Linked DNA regions of Gemmata obscuriglobus. The main gene of each other region encodes a partner of the protein of the gene in region 2 in a complex. Links are inferred from orthologs where the notes say so. Each region holds a gene or a part of one and is shown on either strand. Other genes may lie near its edges.

What was found.
Region 1: the proteins of carA (region 2) and carB are in contact, whole or in part, in a solved structure (PDB 1KEE), measured with the Escherichia coli proteins. The link is inferred for Gemmata obscuriglobus from one-to-one orthologs.

What each region holds. Positions count from the first base shown.
Region 1 is NZ_CP042911.1:3,748,796-3,755,166, reverse strand. What follows is about bases 2,470-6,371. They hold carB (carbamoyl-phosphate synthase large subunit), read left to right. Parts: upstream 2,470-2,826; coding sequence 2,827-6,171; downstream 6,172-6,371. Also shown: GobsT_RS15620 (DUF11 domain-containing protein), read right to left, coding at 1-929; GobsT_RS15615 (nucleotide pyrophosphohydrolase), read right to left, coding at 1,028-1,360; GobsT_RS15610 (hypothetical protein), read right to left, coding at 1,591-2,436. UniProt on the Escherichia coli protein: Large subunit of the glutamine-dependent carbamoyl phosphate synthetase (CPSase).
Region 2 is NZ_CP042911.1:156,089-163,945, reverse strand. What follows is about bases 2,217-5,134. They hold carA (glutamine-hydrolyzing carbamoyl-phosphate synthase small subunit), read left to right. Parts: upstream 2,217-3,081; coding sequence 3,082-4,188; downstream 4,189-5,134. Other genes in these bases: GobsT_RS00730 (acyltransferase family protein), read right to left, coding at 4,185-5,134; GobsT_RS00740 (Gfo/Idh/MocA family protein), read right to left, coding at 2,217-2,916. Outside these bases: rsgA (ribosome small subunit-dependent GTPase A), read left to right, coding at 1-674; GobsT_RS00745 (hypothetical protein), read left to right, coding at 869-1,300; more of GobsT_RS00740, read right to left, coding at 1,387-2,216; more of GobsT_RS00730, read right to left, coding at 5,135-5,423; GobsT_RS00725 (hypothetical protein), read left to right, coding at 5,644-5,937; GobsT_RS00720 (alkaline phosphatase family protein), read right to left, coding at 6,117-7,850. UniProt on the Escherichia coli protein: Small subunit of the glutamine-dependent carbamoyl phosphate synthetase (CPSase).

The DNA of each region.
Region 1 (6,371 bases), 3.6 Mb from region 2 along the record:
ACGTACCGGCACCCGGCCGGGAGTTCGTCTTCGACGCGCACGTGCTGAACGGCGACGTTGCCCGCGTTGCGCACGACGATCACGTACTCGGCCTCGGTGTTAAACACAACCGAATCCGGGCACACCGCCTCGACACTCACGCTCTGAGCCATCCGGGCCGGCAGCGTGACCGCCGGAACCGTCGGAGTTGCGGCCGGAGCGAGCGCAGGCCCCGGAACCGTCGGCATCGTCGGAGCACTTGCTCCGATACCGTTCGGCAGCGGCGGAAGGGGCTTGGGGTTCGTCGCGGGCGGCACCGCAGTTACCGGCGGCATGCTCGGTCCGGCGGGCGGGAACGACGGGGGCGGAACGGCGCCCCCCGTGGGTGCCGGGGTGCCAGCCGGGGCGGGCGGGACCGGCACGTACGGCGCAGGCGTGCTGCTGCCCGGAGGAGCGGACGGGGCCGCGAACTTACTTTCGCCCGGCTCAAGGCTCAAACTCGGCGGCGGAAGCGGCCGGGTTGGTGCGGCGGCCGGCGGTGCGGCGCCTGGGAACTCCATGCTCGGTGCCGGCACATCGAACCCTCCGGCCGGACGAATCGGATCGGCCCCGGCAATGCCCGGCCGCGGTCGGTTGGCGGAGCCGGTCGAATATCCGGCTGGCGGCACCTGCCCGGCCGGCGCAGCCGTCGCCCCGCCCGTGGGCCGCACCGCGGTGCCGGTGTTTGCGGGCCTGCCGAGCCCCAACCCCGCCGCCGGAGAGACCGGTTGCGGGTTCGTCGGCGTCCAGTCGCCGTAAGGGCGAACGGCCGTCCCCGGGAGGGTGCCGCTGGCGGGCACCACCTTCGGCTGCGGGTAGGTGCCGGTGGGCTGCTGCGCGACCACCGTTCCCAGTATGGCGAGCCCCGCGACCGCAACAGCGGCCGCGAGGACAATCGGTCGTTTACGCACGGCCCACTCCCCCTCGAACAGGCTGGACAAGTCCCTATGGCCGGCGAACCGATCTCCCCCGATCGGCCGCCGCTGGCGGTGAAATACTTGGCGCCGGGTCACCCGGGCGCCGGGTACTTCACCGCGTTCTTGGTCATCTTCGCCGCCACCGCCTCGGACAGATCGATCCCGGTGTGCGCGCTCAGCAGAAACACGATGTTCGCGATGTCGGCCAATTCGTCCGCGAACGCCTCGCGCTGGACCGGATCACGCGCCACCGCCACGGACTCCTCGGGCGTGAGCCACCGCAGGATGTCGCACAGCTCCCCGACCTCGCTGGCCAGCGCCATCGCGAGGTTCTTGGGCGTGTGGTACGGCTCCCACCCGCGGGCCGCTGCGAACGCGCGAATGGCGTCCTTCAGCGCGGCCACGGGCGTGGTCGCATCGGGCATTGAACCGGCTCGTGAGTGCTGGCACGGCGCCCCCGGCCGTGTCCCCCGCCGGATGAGTCGCCGATTTCGGCCCGTGGGTATAACGGGCCGGACAGAGGTGTCAACAGAAATGCAGAGCGGAAAAGGATCAATTATCGAATGACCGAAAGCCCGAGAGTCCGACTGTACGTCGGCGAGCGGCGCACTCACCGCTCACCGCGTCCGCCGACAGCAACCGGACGGAGCCGGCGTCACTTCCGCGGGACTAATTCCTTGGTGGTGCTCTGCACCCCGTCGGACTTGACGGTCACCTTGACGCCCATGGCCTCAGCCGCCACATCGAACCCGAGCACCGACTTGGTGTTCTCCGAGTTGTCGGTTCCGTCGATGCACACGTCCGTGTTGACGGTCATCTTGATCGTGCCGCTTTTCAGCGTCACGCCCTCTTTGCCCAGATCCTTCAGCGGGAACGTGGCGCTCAGCTCGAGCACGCCGAACAACTTGCCGTCTTTCTTGTACGTCTTGAGCAGCCGACCGGTCATAACCGACTTCTCAGCGTCCACGTTCAGCTTGTCCTGCCCGAGGCTTTTAACGAACTTTGTGGGATCGATTTTCCACGAGTCTCCCGATTTTACCGGCTTGCCCGGCAGAAAGTCCTTCGTCGACGGCTCGTTGGGCTTGTTAAACTCGCGCTCCAGTGCGGTCGCAAACTCTCCGATCGGTTTGTCGGCCGTGAATTCGAACTTGTCCCCTTTTTTGGCGATGGTGATCGGGGTGTTGAGCGGCGGCGGGCCGTCTTTAGCACTTGTGACATCGTACTTCTCGTACACGCGCACCACTTTCGCCGGCTTCTCGCCGTCCGCCCCGGCCGTCACCACTTGCTCGGTGTAAACGATGAGTCGGGAATCCTCTTTGTCCTTGCTGCTTGCCTTGCCACCGAACTCGAACGCCTCGGTGCTCTTGGTCTTCTCGGTCTTGGTCACCTTGAACTTGTCCCCGGCCTTGAGTACGGGGGGCTTGATCTCGACCGTATCGTCGGCCAGAGCGGACAAAGACAGGGCCGCGACAAGCGCGACAGATACAGCGAACGGGCGCATCGGTACGGTTCTCCAAGGGAAGAGGAATTACGCCGGGCTCGCTCTTCGGACAGAGTATCGCGTGCTCGGCAGCCACATGCGTTCAGTTCACCACTCTACCATTCTGGTCACGCAAGTGACCAGTAACGTCAGCCGTTCCATATAATCGGCGCGGCGTAACGGTCTGCGTCATTCGGGCAACAAGATCGCACCGGGACGGCCAGTGCGATCGTCATCACACTTCGCCGCGGTCACCCTCACATTACCAAGCACTCCGCCCGATTTCGGCCCATCTCACCCTCCCCTGCCGCCGCTCATTGGGGACACTCTTGCCGATGCGCTCTTGGCCCGCTGGGTTGTGTTCATAAGTTATTCGGAGTTTGCGCCGAACAACCTCCGTATGCGACCACAATGCCGAAACGCACTGACATCAAGAAAATCCTGCTCATCGGTTCCGGGCCCATCATCATTGGCCAAGCGTGCGAGTTCGATTACTCGGGCACGCAAGCCTGCAAGGCACTTCGCGAAGAGGGCTACACGGTCGTCCTGGTGAACTCCAACCCGGCGACCATCATGACCGATCCCGAGACCGCCGACCGCACGTACATCGAGCCGATCACGTGGGAGGTGGTCGAGAAGATCATCGCCGCCGAGCGGCCCGACGCGCTGCTCCCCACGCTCGGCGGCCAGACCGCGCTCAACACCGCGATGGACCTTTTCAAGAGGGGCGTCCTCGCGAAGTACGGCGTGGAAATGATCGGCGCCGACGCCGACGTGATCGACAAGGCCGAGGACCGGCAGCGGTTCAAGGACGCCGTGCTCAAGATCGGCGTCGCGGTGCCGAAGTCGGTCGTCGTCCACACGCTCGAGGAGGCGATGCGGGCGCTCGACGAAATCGGTCTGCCGTGCGTGCTGCGGCCCAGCTTCACGATGGGCGGCAGCGGCGGCGGCATCGCGTACAACCGCGACGAGTACCGCGACATCATCACCCACGGCCTGGCCCTGTCGCCCACCACGGAGGTGCTGGTCGAGGAGTCGGTCATCGGGTGGAAGGAGTACGAGCTGGAGGTGATGCGCGACAAGGCCGACAACGTCGTCATCATCTGCTCGATCGAGAACCTGGACCCGATGGGGGTCCACACCGGCGACAGCATCACGGTCGCGCCCGCGCAGACGCTCTCCGACAAGGAGTACCAGCGGATGCGCGACAAGGCGAAGGACATCATCCGCGAGATCGGGGTGGAGACGGGCGGCAGCAACATCCAGTTCGCCATCAACCCGGCCGACGGGCGAATGATCGTCATCGAGATGAACCCGCGCGTCTCGCGGTCCAGCGCGCTGGCCTCGAAGGCGACCGGGTTCCCGATCGCCAAGATCGCGGCCAAGCTCGCCGTCGGGTACACGCTGGACGAGTTGAAGAATGACATCACCCGGGAAACCCCGGCGTGCTTCGAACCGACCATCGATTACGTGGTCACGAAGGTGCCGCGGTTCGCGTTCGAGAAGTTCCCGGAGGCGAACGCCACGCTCACCACGCAGATGAAGAGCGTGGGCGAGACGATGGCGATCGGGCGCACCTTCAAGGAGTCGCTCCAGAAGGCGCTGCGCGGGCTGGAGGTGGGCCGGTTCGGGCTGGGGTGCGACAAGCGGGACCGCTGGGGCACCCCGAACGCGCCGTCGCTCGAAGAGATCACCGTCAAGCTGTCCAACCCGAACGCGGACCGCATCTGGTACGTCCGCTACGCGATGCTCGCGGGAATGACCGTTGAGGAAATTCACCAGCGGTCGCGTATCGACCCGTGGTTCCTGCGCGCGATTCGCGAACTGGTCGATGTGGAAGGCGAACTGCGCGGCGTGTCGTCCCTCGACGCGGTCACCCCGGAACTGATGCTGAAAGCCAAGCAGCACGGGTTCATCGACCGGCAGCTCGCGGCCCTCTGGCAAGTGTCCGAAGCCGAAGTGCGGAAGCTCCGCACCGCGCAAGGCGTCACCGCCGTTTTTAAGAGCGTGGACACCTGCGCCGCCGAGTTCGAGGCGTACACGCCGTACTACTACAGCACCTATGAGGCGGGGGTCCGGGCCCAGGGTTCGGAATCGGGAGTTCCCACCGGCTCTTCGCTGCTCCCCGGCGAGGACGAGGTTCGTCCCGGCATCGGGAAGCCGCGCATCATGATCCTCGGCGGCGGACCGAACCGCATCGGCCAGGGCATCGAGTTCGACTACTGCTGTTGCCAAGCCGCCTTCGCGCTCCGCGCCCGCGGGTACGAGGTCATCATGGTCAACTCGAACCCGGAGACCGTGAGCACCGACTACGACACCTCCGACCACCTGTTCTTCGAGCCGCTGACGCCCGAAGACGTCATCAACATCCACGAGCGGATGAAGCCCGAAGGGGTGATCGTACAGTTCGGCGGGCAGACCCCGCTGAACCTCGCGACCCCGCTCCAGAGCATGGGGGTGCCGATCATCGGCACCAGCGTGGACAGCATCGACATCGCGGAAAACCGCGAGCGGTTCGCGCGCCTCGTCACGGACCTGGGGCTGCTTCAGCCGGCCAACGGCACCGCGGTGGACGAGGCCCAGGCCCTGCGCGTGGCCCGCAAAATCGGCTTCCCGATCCTGGTCCGCCCGAGCTTCGTGCTCGGCGGCCGTGACATGAAGATCGTTTACAACGAGGACGAGCTGACGGCGTACATCCGCCGCGTCGAACCCGACCTGTCGCGGGACCGCCCGGTGCTGATCGACCAGTTCCTGGAGAACGCCACCGAGGTCGACGTCGACTGCCTCTCTGACGGCACACGCACGGTGATCGGCGGCGTGATGCAACACATTGAGGAGGCCGGCATCCACTCCGGCGACTCGGCGTGCGTGATCCCGCCGTACAGCCTGCCCGCGACCGTCATCAACGAGATCAAGGTCCAGACGCGGAAGCTCGCGGCGGCACTTAACGTCAAGGGGCTGATGAACATCCAGTTCGCGGTCGCCGGCATCCGCGGCGGCGTGACCGCGACCGAGGCGGCGAAGGTGTACATCCTGGAAGCGAACCCCCGGGCCAGCCGCACGATCCCATTCGTGTCGAAGGCGACGGGCGTCCCGCTGGCCCGGCTGGCGGCACTCGTGATGGTGGGCAAGACGCTCGACGAGCTCGGGGTGAAGGACGAGGTCATCCCCACGCACTACTCGATCAAGGAGAGCGTGTTCCCGTTCAACAAGTTCCCCGGCGTGGACATCATCCTGGGGCCGGAAATGAAGTCCACCGGCGAGGTCATGGGCATCGACGACTCCATGCCGATGGCGTTCGCGAAGGCGCAGCTCGCGGCCAGTTCGCGGCTCCCGGAGGGGGGCACCGTGTTCATCTCGGTCGCGAACCGGGACAAGGACGCCACGGTGCCGATCGCGCGGGGGTTCGCAGAGCTGGGGTTCCGGGTCATCGCCACCCGCGGCACGGCGGCGTTCCTGCGCGAGCGGGGGGTGCCGGTCGAGGACGTTCCGAAGATCGCCGAGGGCCGTCCGAACCTGCTCGACCACATGAAGAACGGCAGCGTGCAACTGATCATCAACACGCCGACCGGCCGCGGCAGTTCGACCGACGAATCGCGCATCCGGGCCGAAGCGGTGGCCAGCCGCGTCACCGCAATCACCACGATTTCGGCCGCCCAAGCCGCCGTCGAAGCATGTCGGGCGCTGAAGCAGCGGCAACTGACTGTTACCGCGCTTCAGGACCGGTTCCCGACTCAAAAAGCCCCCGGAATGTAGCTGGCTGATGAGACTAGGGAGGTAGGCAGGGCCACTTCGAGCAAGGTGGTGTGGGTCATACGAACCACACTCACCTTGTTGCGCGCCCGGGGAAAAGCGGTCACGCGCGGATGCAAGTCGTGCTTACGGGCTCCGCGAGGCAGTCGTCGGACGCAACGGAGGGCTACCCAATGGCCCTCCGTTGCGTCCCCTGAAATCCC
Region 2 (7,857 bases):
GCCGCGAGCACGTGCTCGTCGCGAACGTCGATCAGCTCGTCATCGTGATGTCGCTGGTCGAGCCGAGCCTGAAGCCGCACCTGATCGACCGCTACCTCGCGGCGGCCCAGCAGGGCGGGCTGAAACCCGTACTGTGCCTGAACAAGGCCGACCTGCTCACCGACCCCACCGAACTTCAGCCGCTCATCGGGCTGTATGCCCAGATGGGCGTACCGGTCTACCTGTGCAGCGCCCGCACCGGCTACGGCATTCCCCGGTTACAGGAACAGTTGCGCGGCCGCTCGACCGTATTCTCCGGGCAATCGGGCGTGGGCAAGTCGTCGCTCCTCAACGCGGTGCAACCGGACTTGGCGCTGGCGGTCAAATCGGTCAGCGAGGTCAACCAAAAGGGGCGCCACACCACCACTTATTCGCAGCTCATCAAACTCAACTTCGGCGGGTGGGTCGTGGACACGCCAGGTGTGCGGCAGCTCCAGCTCTGGGACGCGCGGCCGGAAGAAATGGAAGGGTACTTTCCCGAGTTCCGACCCTTTGTACCGCTGTGCAGCTTCCCGGACTGCACCCACACGCACGAGCTAAATTGCGCGGTGAAGGACGCCGTAGCCCGGCGGCTTATTACCTCTCGTCGGTATCACAGCTACTTGGGTTTGTTCCACGGCAATGCGGACGAGTAGGCGCGGGGCCGCACAACCGTGCTCAACGATACACACGGATAGCCAGTCGACTCTGCCGGTCAGGAAGACGGATCGGTTTACGTGAAGTGGGTCATCTACATCTGCCGAAGCAAACGGGGTAATCGAAGCCGTTCGGAGATCCCGTTCCGCCCGTTCGCCCCCGGTCGCGCCGGGGATCGCAGGAGAAACAACTGATGACCCGCTCCGTCCGCATACTTGCGTTCCTGCTCGTCACCACCCTCGGCGCCTACGGGTGCATGAAAGCGCCGGATACCCCGAGCACGGCCGCAATCCAGAACACGAAGCTCGAAAAGCTGGAAGAAGAGTACCGCAGCGCGATCACCACACGCGAGCAACTGCGGCAAAAGCTGCTCGCGGCCGAACAGAACGTAGCCACACAAAAGAAGGCGCTGGCAGACGCCAACTCGGCCGCTGCGGCCGAGCGCGACGCACTCAAGGCAGAAGTGAAAGCCCGTACCGGCGAGCGGGACGCCCTTCAGGGGCAGTATGACACGTTCCGCAAAACGCTCCGCGACATGATCGGCACAGCGGACACCGCGGTGACCAAGCTGAACCTGCCGGCCCCCACAGAGTCGGCCGCCACGAGCCTCAGCAACCGAAACTGATCGACATCTCGATCAACGTAAAAACCGGCCCGCTGCGGTCGCGACTCCGAACTGCGGAGCCGCGACCGCAACGGGTCGGTGTGCTTTTACCTGGCCGGATCTTTGCCGTTCAGCCACGGCCCGGCCAGCGACTGATAGGACGGCGGCTGTACGACGCCACCGTCACCGCCGCTCCAACCGAAGATCTGATTCGGCTTCGCGCGCTGGCGGCTCCGCTGCTCTCCGCGCTCGGCCCAACTCGGGTCGGCCGGTACGATCTGCCGCTTCTCGTTGTCCCAGAACAGCGCCGAACCCGTCCGGTAGCTCTCCACCGCCATCGCCGCGGTCGTGACCGCAACCGCACCCAGATCCGGCGGGCAAAAGGTGCTTTGCCGCCGCGTCTGGATGCACTCCAGGAAATTGCCCCACATCGCTTCGGTGTCGTTGCGCGGCGGCTCGACGGCCACAAACGACGACGGTTCCGGTGCCGATTCCATCCGCGGCGGGAAGCTGGCGCCGCGGGTCGGGTCGTCGCGGAACACCTGGAACCCGCCCTTCACGAACTTGATCGCGCCCAGCCGCCCGCGGATCACATCTTCCATCGGGTAGCCGCTCAGGGTGGTGGCGGTCGCCACGAGCTGACAGCCTTCGTCGTAGTCGGCAACGACGGTACTCACATCGGGCACGTCCCGCCCGTCGGTTTCGAGGTACAGCCCGCCGCCCGCGGCCACCCGCGCCGGGAACCGCACGCCCATCGCGGCGTTCATGCGCGTGAGGTAATGCGAGAGCATGTCGGTGAACGGCCCGCCCGAAAACGGCCACTGGCACCGCCACTGGGCGAACGTGGCGCGGTCGAACGGCTGCTCCCGCGGAGTCGGCCCGACCCGCCGGCCGGCGCACTCGAACTGGTGTCCAAGGAACAGGTCCCAGTCCACGGTCTTGGGCGTCATCTGCTGCGCGAGCCGATAGAACCGCCATTGACCGCGCACGTCGTTACGGAAGAACCCTGTTTGCGCGTGCGCCACGTGCCCGATCGCGCCCGTCCGGATCGCGTCGAACGCCCGCATCCACACACCATCGGCCATCGACTGCGCGCCCACGGTCACCACCCGCCCGGTGTGGCGCCACGCGTCCACCACAGCGACCGCTTCCTCGGCGGTGCGGGTCATGGGCTTCTCGACGTACACGTCCTTGCCGGCGGAAAGCGCGTCGAGCGTCATGCGCCCGTGCCAGTGGTCCGGGGTCGTGATGCACACCGCGTCCACGTCGGCGCGGTCCAGCACGACCCGGTAGTCCTTCGTGACGTGCGACTTGTCCGCGCGATCCAGACCGCACTTTCGGGCGGACGGGTGGAGCCCCTGCGCGTACCGGCGCCGGGTGGCTTTCCCGCCGAAGTGAACCTCGTACTCGTCTTCCAGCCCGTCCCACACGTCGCACACCGCGACCGCCTGAACGGGCTTCCCCTCCGCCGCGAACTTGTTCACGAGGTCGATGTGCGCTTGCGCGCGCCCGCCGCACCCCAGGAAGCCGACCCGGACGCGCGCGTTGCTCCCCGCGACGTTCGCGTAACTCGCCGCCGACAGCGACAGGGCGGCGGCCGAACCGAAGAACTTGCGGCGGTCGAGTGGGGTCGGCATGGCTTCGCTCTTCACCGTTCCGGCCTTCCGGCGAGGGGCCGAGGGCCGTCGTTTCGACGTTCCGGGGGCGTGAATCGTTCCCGTTATGATATCCGATCGGTCGCCCCGTCCGTATCATTCATCTAGTTTGCGCCGCTTTACCTCTAGAGAGACGAATAGCAGCACATGCACGCGAAACTGGCTCTGGCGGACGGAACCGTGTTCACCGGTCGTGGGTTCGGCGCGACCGGCGAGACCCTCGGCGAGGTGGTGTTCAACACCTCCATGGCGGGCTACCAAGAGGTCCTCACCGACCCTTCGTACACCGGACAGATCGTCACGATGACGTACCCGCTCATCGGGAACTACGGCACCACCGCCGACGACGAGGAGTCGAACGCGGTCCGCGTCGCCGGGTTCATCGTCCGCGAGCTGACCCGCGTGCCAAGCAACTTCCGCTCCGACCGCGACCTGGACAGCTACCTCAAGGCCAGCAACGTCGTCGGCATTGAGGGCATCGACACGCGGGCGCTTGTGCGCCGGCTCCGCGTCCGCGGGTCGATGAACGGCATCCTGTCCACCGCCGACCTTGATGACGCCTCCCTGGTCGCGAAGGCGCGGGCCTTCCCCGGCATGGAGGGGCGTGATTTAGTTTCCGAAGTGGTACCAAAGCAGTCATTCAAGTGGGACAAGGGGTTCGGCGCGTTCGCGGACCACGTGCTCCCGCACCGCCCGGCCACCAAGAAGGTCGTGGCGATCGATTACGGGATGAAGTGGAACATCCTGCGCTGCCTCACACAGGTCGGGTGCGACGTGACCGTCGTCCCGGGGACCGCGAGCGCGGACGAAGTGCTCGCACACAACCCGGACGGGATCTTCCTCTCCAACGGCCCCGGCGACCCCGCCGCGGTGGGCTACGCCATCAACACGGTCAAGCAACTGATCCCGAAGAAGCCCCTTTTCGGAATCTGCCTCGGCCACCAACTCTTGGGCCTCGCGCTGGGCGCGAGCACCTTCAAACTGAAGTTCGGTCACCGCGGGGCGAACCAGCCGGTGCGGAACGAGCTCACGAAGCAGATCGAGATCACCACGCAGAATCACGGGTTCGCGGTGGACCCCACCACGCTCCCGAAAGACGTGCAACCGACGCACATCAACCTGAACGATAACACCCTGGAAGGGTTACGGCACACGACGCTGCCGGTGTTCAGCGTACAGTACCACCCCGAAGCGGCAGCCGGACCGCACGATTCGAGCTACCTGTTCGAGGAGTTCCGCAAGCTCATGGATTAACCGACGTGAACCGCCGGGACCGGGCGCGGTCGTGTGTCGCGCACCGGTTCCGGTACCCGACCGCGATCCCGTTTCGGGCGCTTTCCGTTCAGCAACACGCCGAGTCGCGTGTGCCGCACACCCAACTCGTAGCTCGCCAGTGACACCGCAAGTGTGAACACACACACAAGCAAGAACTCGGCGACCACCGGCAACGTGGTCGGGGCGAACCACACCTGAAACGCCGCCTGCACCGGGAACCCGATGAGGTAGCACCAGTACGACGCGTCCGCCAGGTACGCCCACCGCGGCCCGCCCGCGGCGAAGTACCGCTGAAACAGTCCGATCAACCCGCCGATCATCAGCCAGGTGTACAGCCCGCCGACGAATATCGCGACCGCCTTCCACACGGCCAAGCGTGCCGGGTCGGTGTCGCGTTCTTCTTCCGCCCAGTTACCTGTAACGGTCAGTTTCAGCATCAGCGGGAGCACCACGACGTTCGCAACAGCGAGCCGAACCGCCCACCGCCGACCGACGGTCGCGAGCATGTCCCGGTGCCGGTGGAGAAGCGCCCCAACAAAAAAGAACCCGAGGTAGTACGCCAGCACCGTGATGTCCGGCCCCCAGCCCTTCGGGGTGTCGATCCACCACGCCGGCATGTCCCACAGCACCGGAACCGCAATAGCGGCGACAGCAGGCACCTTCCACCGTGAAGCGAGTGCGCGCCGGGCTAACGCATCAAAGGCGCACACGATGCCAAACGGAAGGCGCAATCCGATGGAACGGATCGCGACCCACACCGCACAACACATCAGCAAGTAGTACAGAAACCACAAATGAAAGTTCGGGCCGACCCAGCCGCCGGCCCCGTCAGCGGCCCACGTGGCCCCGCGGGTGGCGGTGTGCGCAGCAAAAATCAGGTGCAGCGCCGGGCACAGAATCAGTACCGCGAGGGCCAGCGGCAGGGCGACACGCGCGAGCCGGTTCCGGACCAGTTCACTGGCCCCGCGCCGGGACGCCAGCGCGCACGCTCCGAACCCGGCCAACAAGAAAAACAGTTGCATACGAAAGTCGTGGACCGCGAAGAAGCACACGTCGGCGGCGGCGTGCCGGGTGTGATCGCGCACCGGAAACCCGATCAGACCGGTCGCGGTGTACGGCAGCACGCCGTGCGTCACCAGTCCGAGGAACATGGCGACAACGCGTAGATTGTCGAGGGCGGCAACTCGAGACGACGAGGTGTTCGGTTCGGCCATCATCCGTGCCGTTTCCGGGCGAGTCCTTTCACCGGAGGCGAGGGGTTGGGCGCCGAGCGGAGAATGTTACCGCCGGCGTCAAGTCCGTTGCAACCCCATCTGCCGACGCATTGCCGTTGCGGCCCCGGCGGCGAGCGGGTATGCCCCTGCCCTCCGACGAACTCGGACGGGGGCGCGAAGGACCGCGCCGCTCGTCGTTCGCTCTCACGGGTGCCAACGGATGTTGCGGCGCGTTTTGCTGGGCTGTGTGTGCGTGGTGTCAGCGGTCGGCGCGGTGTCGGCAGCCCCGCCGGGGTTGCAGCCGCGCCCACACGTCGAGGGGCGCGAAATCGACCCGGTGACCCGCGACCACTTCCTCCCCGAATCTCCCGCGGTCGTGAGCGAACCGCCCGCGTCGCCGGCACAGCCCCGCACCGAGGGCGACGCATTTTGGGCGCTATTGTTCGGCGCACATGAAGCGGTGCTGAACAAGTTCACGATGCCGTTGGGCACCGCGCGTTTCGGTGACATCTGATACCGAAGCGGTCACCGGGCGCCTCATTCACGGTCCGATTGCTGGCGCCCGTTTTTGGCTGATGTTTTTGTGACACGGACACTCCGGTCTATGCTGGGCGAAAAAGCCGCACAGATAGGAGTGTCCGTGTCACAAGAAACAGACACAATCAGCCCAGACCGTGGCGCCCAGTGTCCGCACTATTCCAACGTTTCCGGCACCGGGAACTGCGCATCTTTCGGCCGACGCACGTTCAACCACTTCGCAAAAATGCTCGCCATCGCTTGCGGCGTGGTCGGTTCCGTGCGAGCCCCGCCGCGAATCCCCGGACCGTACACCAGCAGAGGCGCATGCGTGTCGTAGTTGAACGGCGAACCGTGCGTTGTGCCTGTCGGGGTACTCCCGGGTAGCGCGTACGGCACCAGGACAATCGCCAAATCACCACAGCGCGATGGATAAAACGACCGCTTCATGCGGGTCGCGATCACGTCCGACTCCGGGACCGTACCCGACAGTTCTTCGGCGGTCAGGGTGCGCAGCACGTGCTTGTGCCCGCGGAGCGCCTTGGCGGTTTCGGCAACGACTTCGGACTTCGGGCGCCCGCTCGCCTTGACGACCCGCTCGCTCAGGTGGAGCCACGGGAACTGGATCGACTCCACCCACCGCGCGTCCTTGTCGGTCGCCGAGATCAGCGCAGGGTACTTTTTCGACAGGTGCGCGTTGACCAGTTTTGTAAGCTCCGTGGTACTCACCCGGGGGGCGCCGGTCCGCTCCGGGAGTGGGCAAACGCCGTGGTCCGCCGTGATCCCCATCAGGTACTGCCCCTTCCCGACTTTCTCATCCAGGAATTCGAGGAAGTCCGCCATGAGCGCGTCCGAGCGGAGTGTAACGTCGAGCACCTCCTGCGAGTCCGGCCCCCAGGTGTGCCCGATCAGGTCGTTCGACGAAAAGCTCACCACGAGCAGGTCAGGGGTGTCGTCGGTGCCGAGCCCCTCGGCGCTGATGCAGGACTTCGCGAACTCCAGCAACAGATCGTTGCCGTAGGGCGAGTTGGCAAGCGCTTCATAGTACTTCGCCCCGAGCACCGGCCGGCCGCCGGTCGTCGGGTGCGGGAACGCGCCCCCTTGCCCGACCCCGCCGCCCTCACCGCGAACGTCGTCCGGGCCGCTCCAGCGCACGTAATCCAGGGTCGGACGGGACCGCTCCCATGGGTGCCCGAACCACCGGTCGGCGACCTTCGAGGCGTTGAAATCCGCAACCCACTTGGGCACACGGTCGCCGTAGTAGGTCGAGGTGCCGAACGTGCCGTAGAACCAGAACGCGCCGTCCGGCCGTTTGCCGGTCGGGAGAATCGCCGACCGGTCCTTGAGCGACAGCCCGAACACTTTCGCCTTCGGCCCGTGCGCCTGTTTCAGCACGTCCGCGACCGTTTCGCTCAGCAAGCGCTCGGGCGTGCCGACCGCCTTCGGCTTGGGTTTGGCGGGCGGGTTCTTCGGTTTCTCGGTCGGATCGGCCGGGAACTTCGGCGCCGGGGGCACGAGATCGTACCGCTCGCTCCCGGCACAGTACACCTCCTGGCCCGACTCCAGCCACTCGTTGTTAACGATGCCGTGGGTGTCGCCGCACGTCCCGGTCAGTATCGAGGCGTGACCGGGGCCGGTCACCGTGACCCCATACGGATAATGGCAGCGGGTGAACCACGCCCCGTCGCGCTGGAGCCGGGCGAACCCGTTGGGGCCGAACAGCGGCCGCCAGCGTTCGAGAAAGTCCCCCCGCATCTGGTCGAACACGACCAGCACCGCAAATTTCACCGGTCGTGTCGGCGGCGCGGCCGGGGCGGCGTGGTCGACCGGTTTCGGCGCGACGAGCCACCCGATACTGCTAACGACGGCAAACAGTCCGACCAACGAGCCGAACGCGGAGAATGGGTTCATCGGCGAT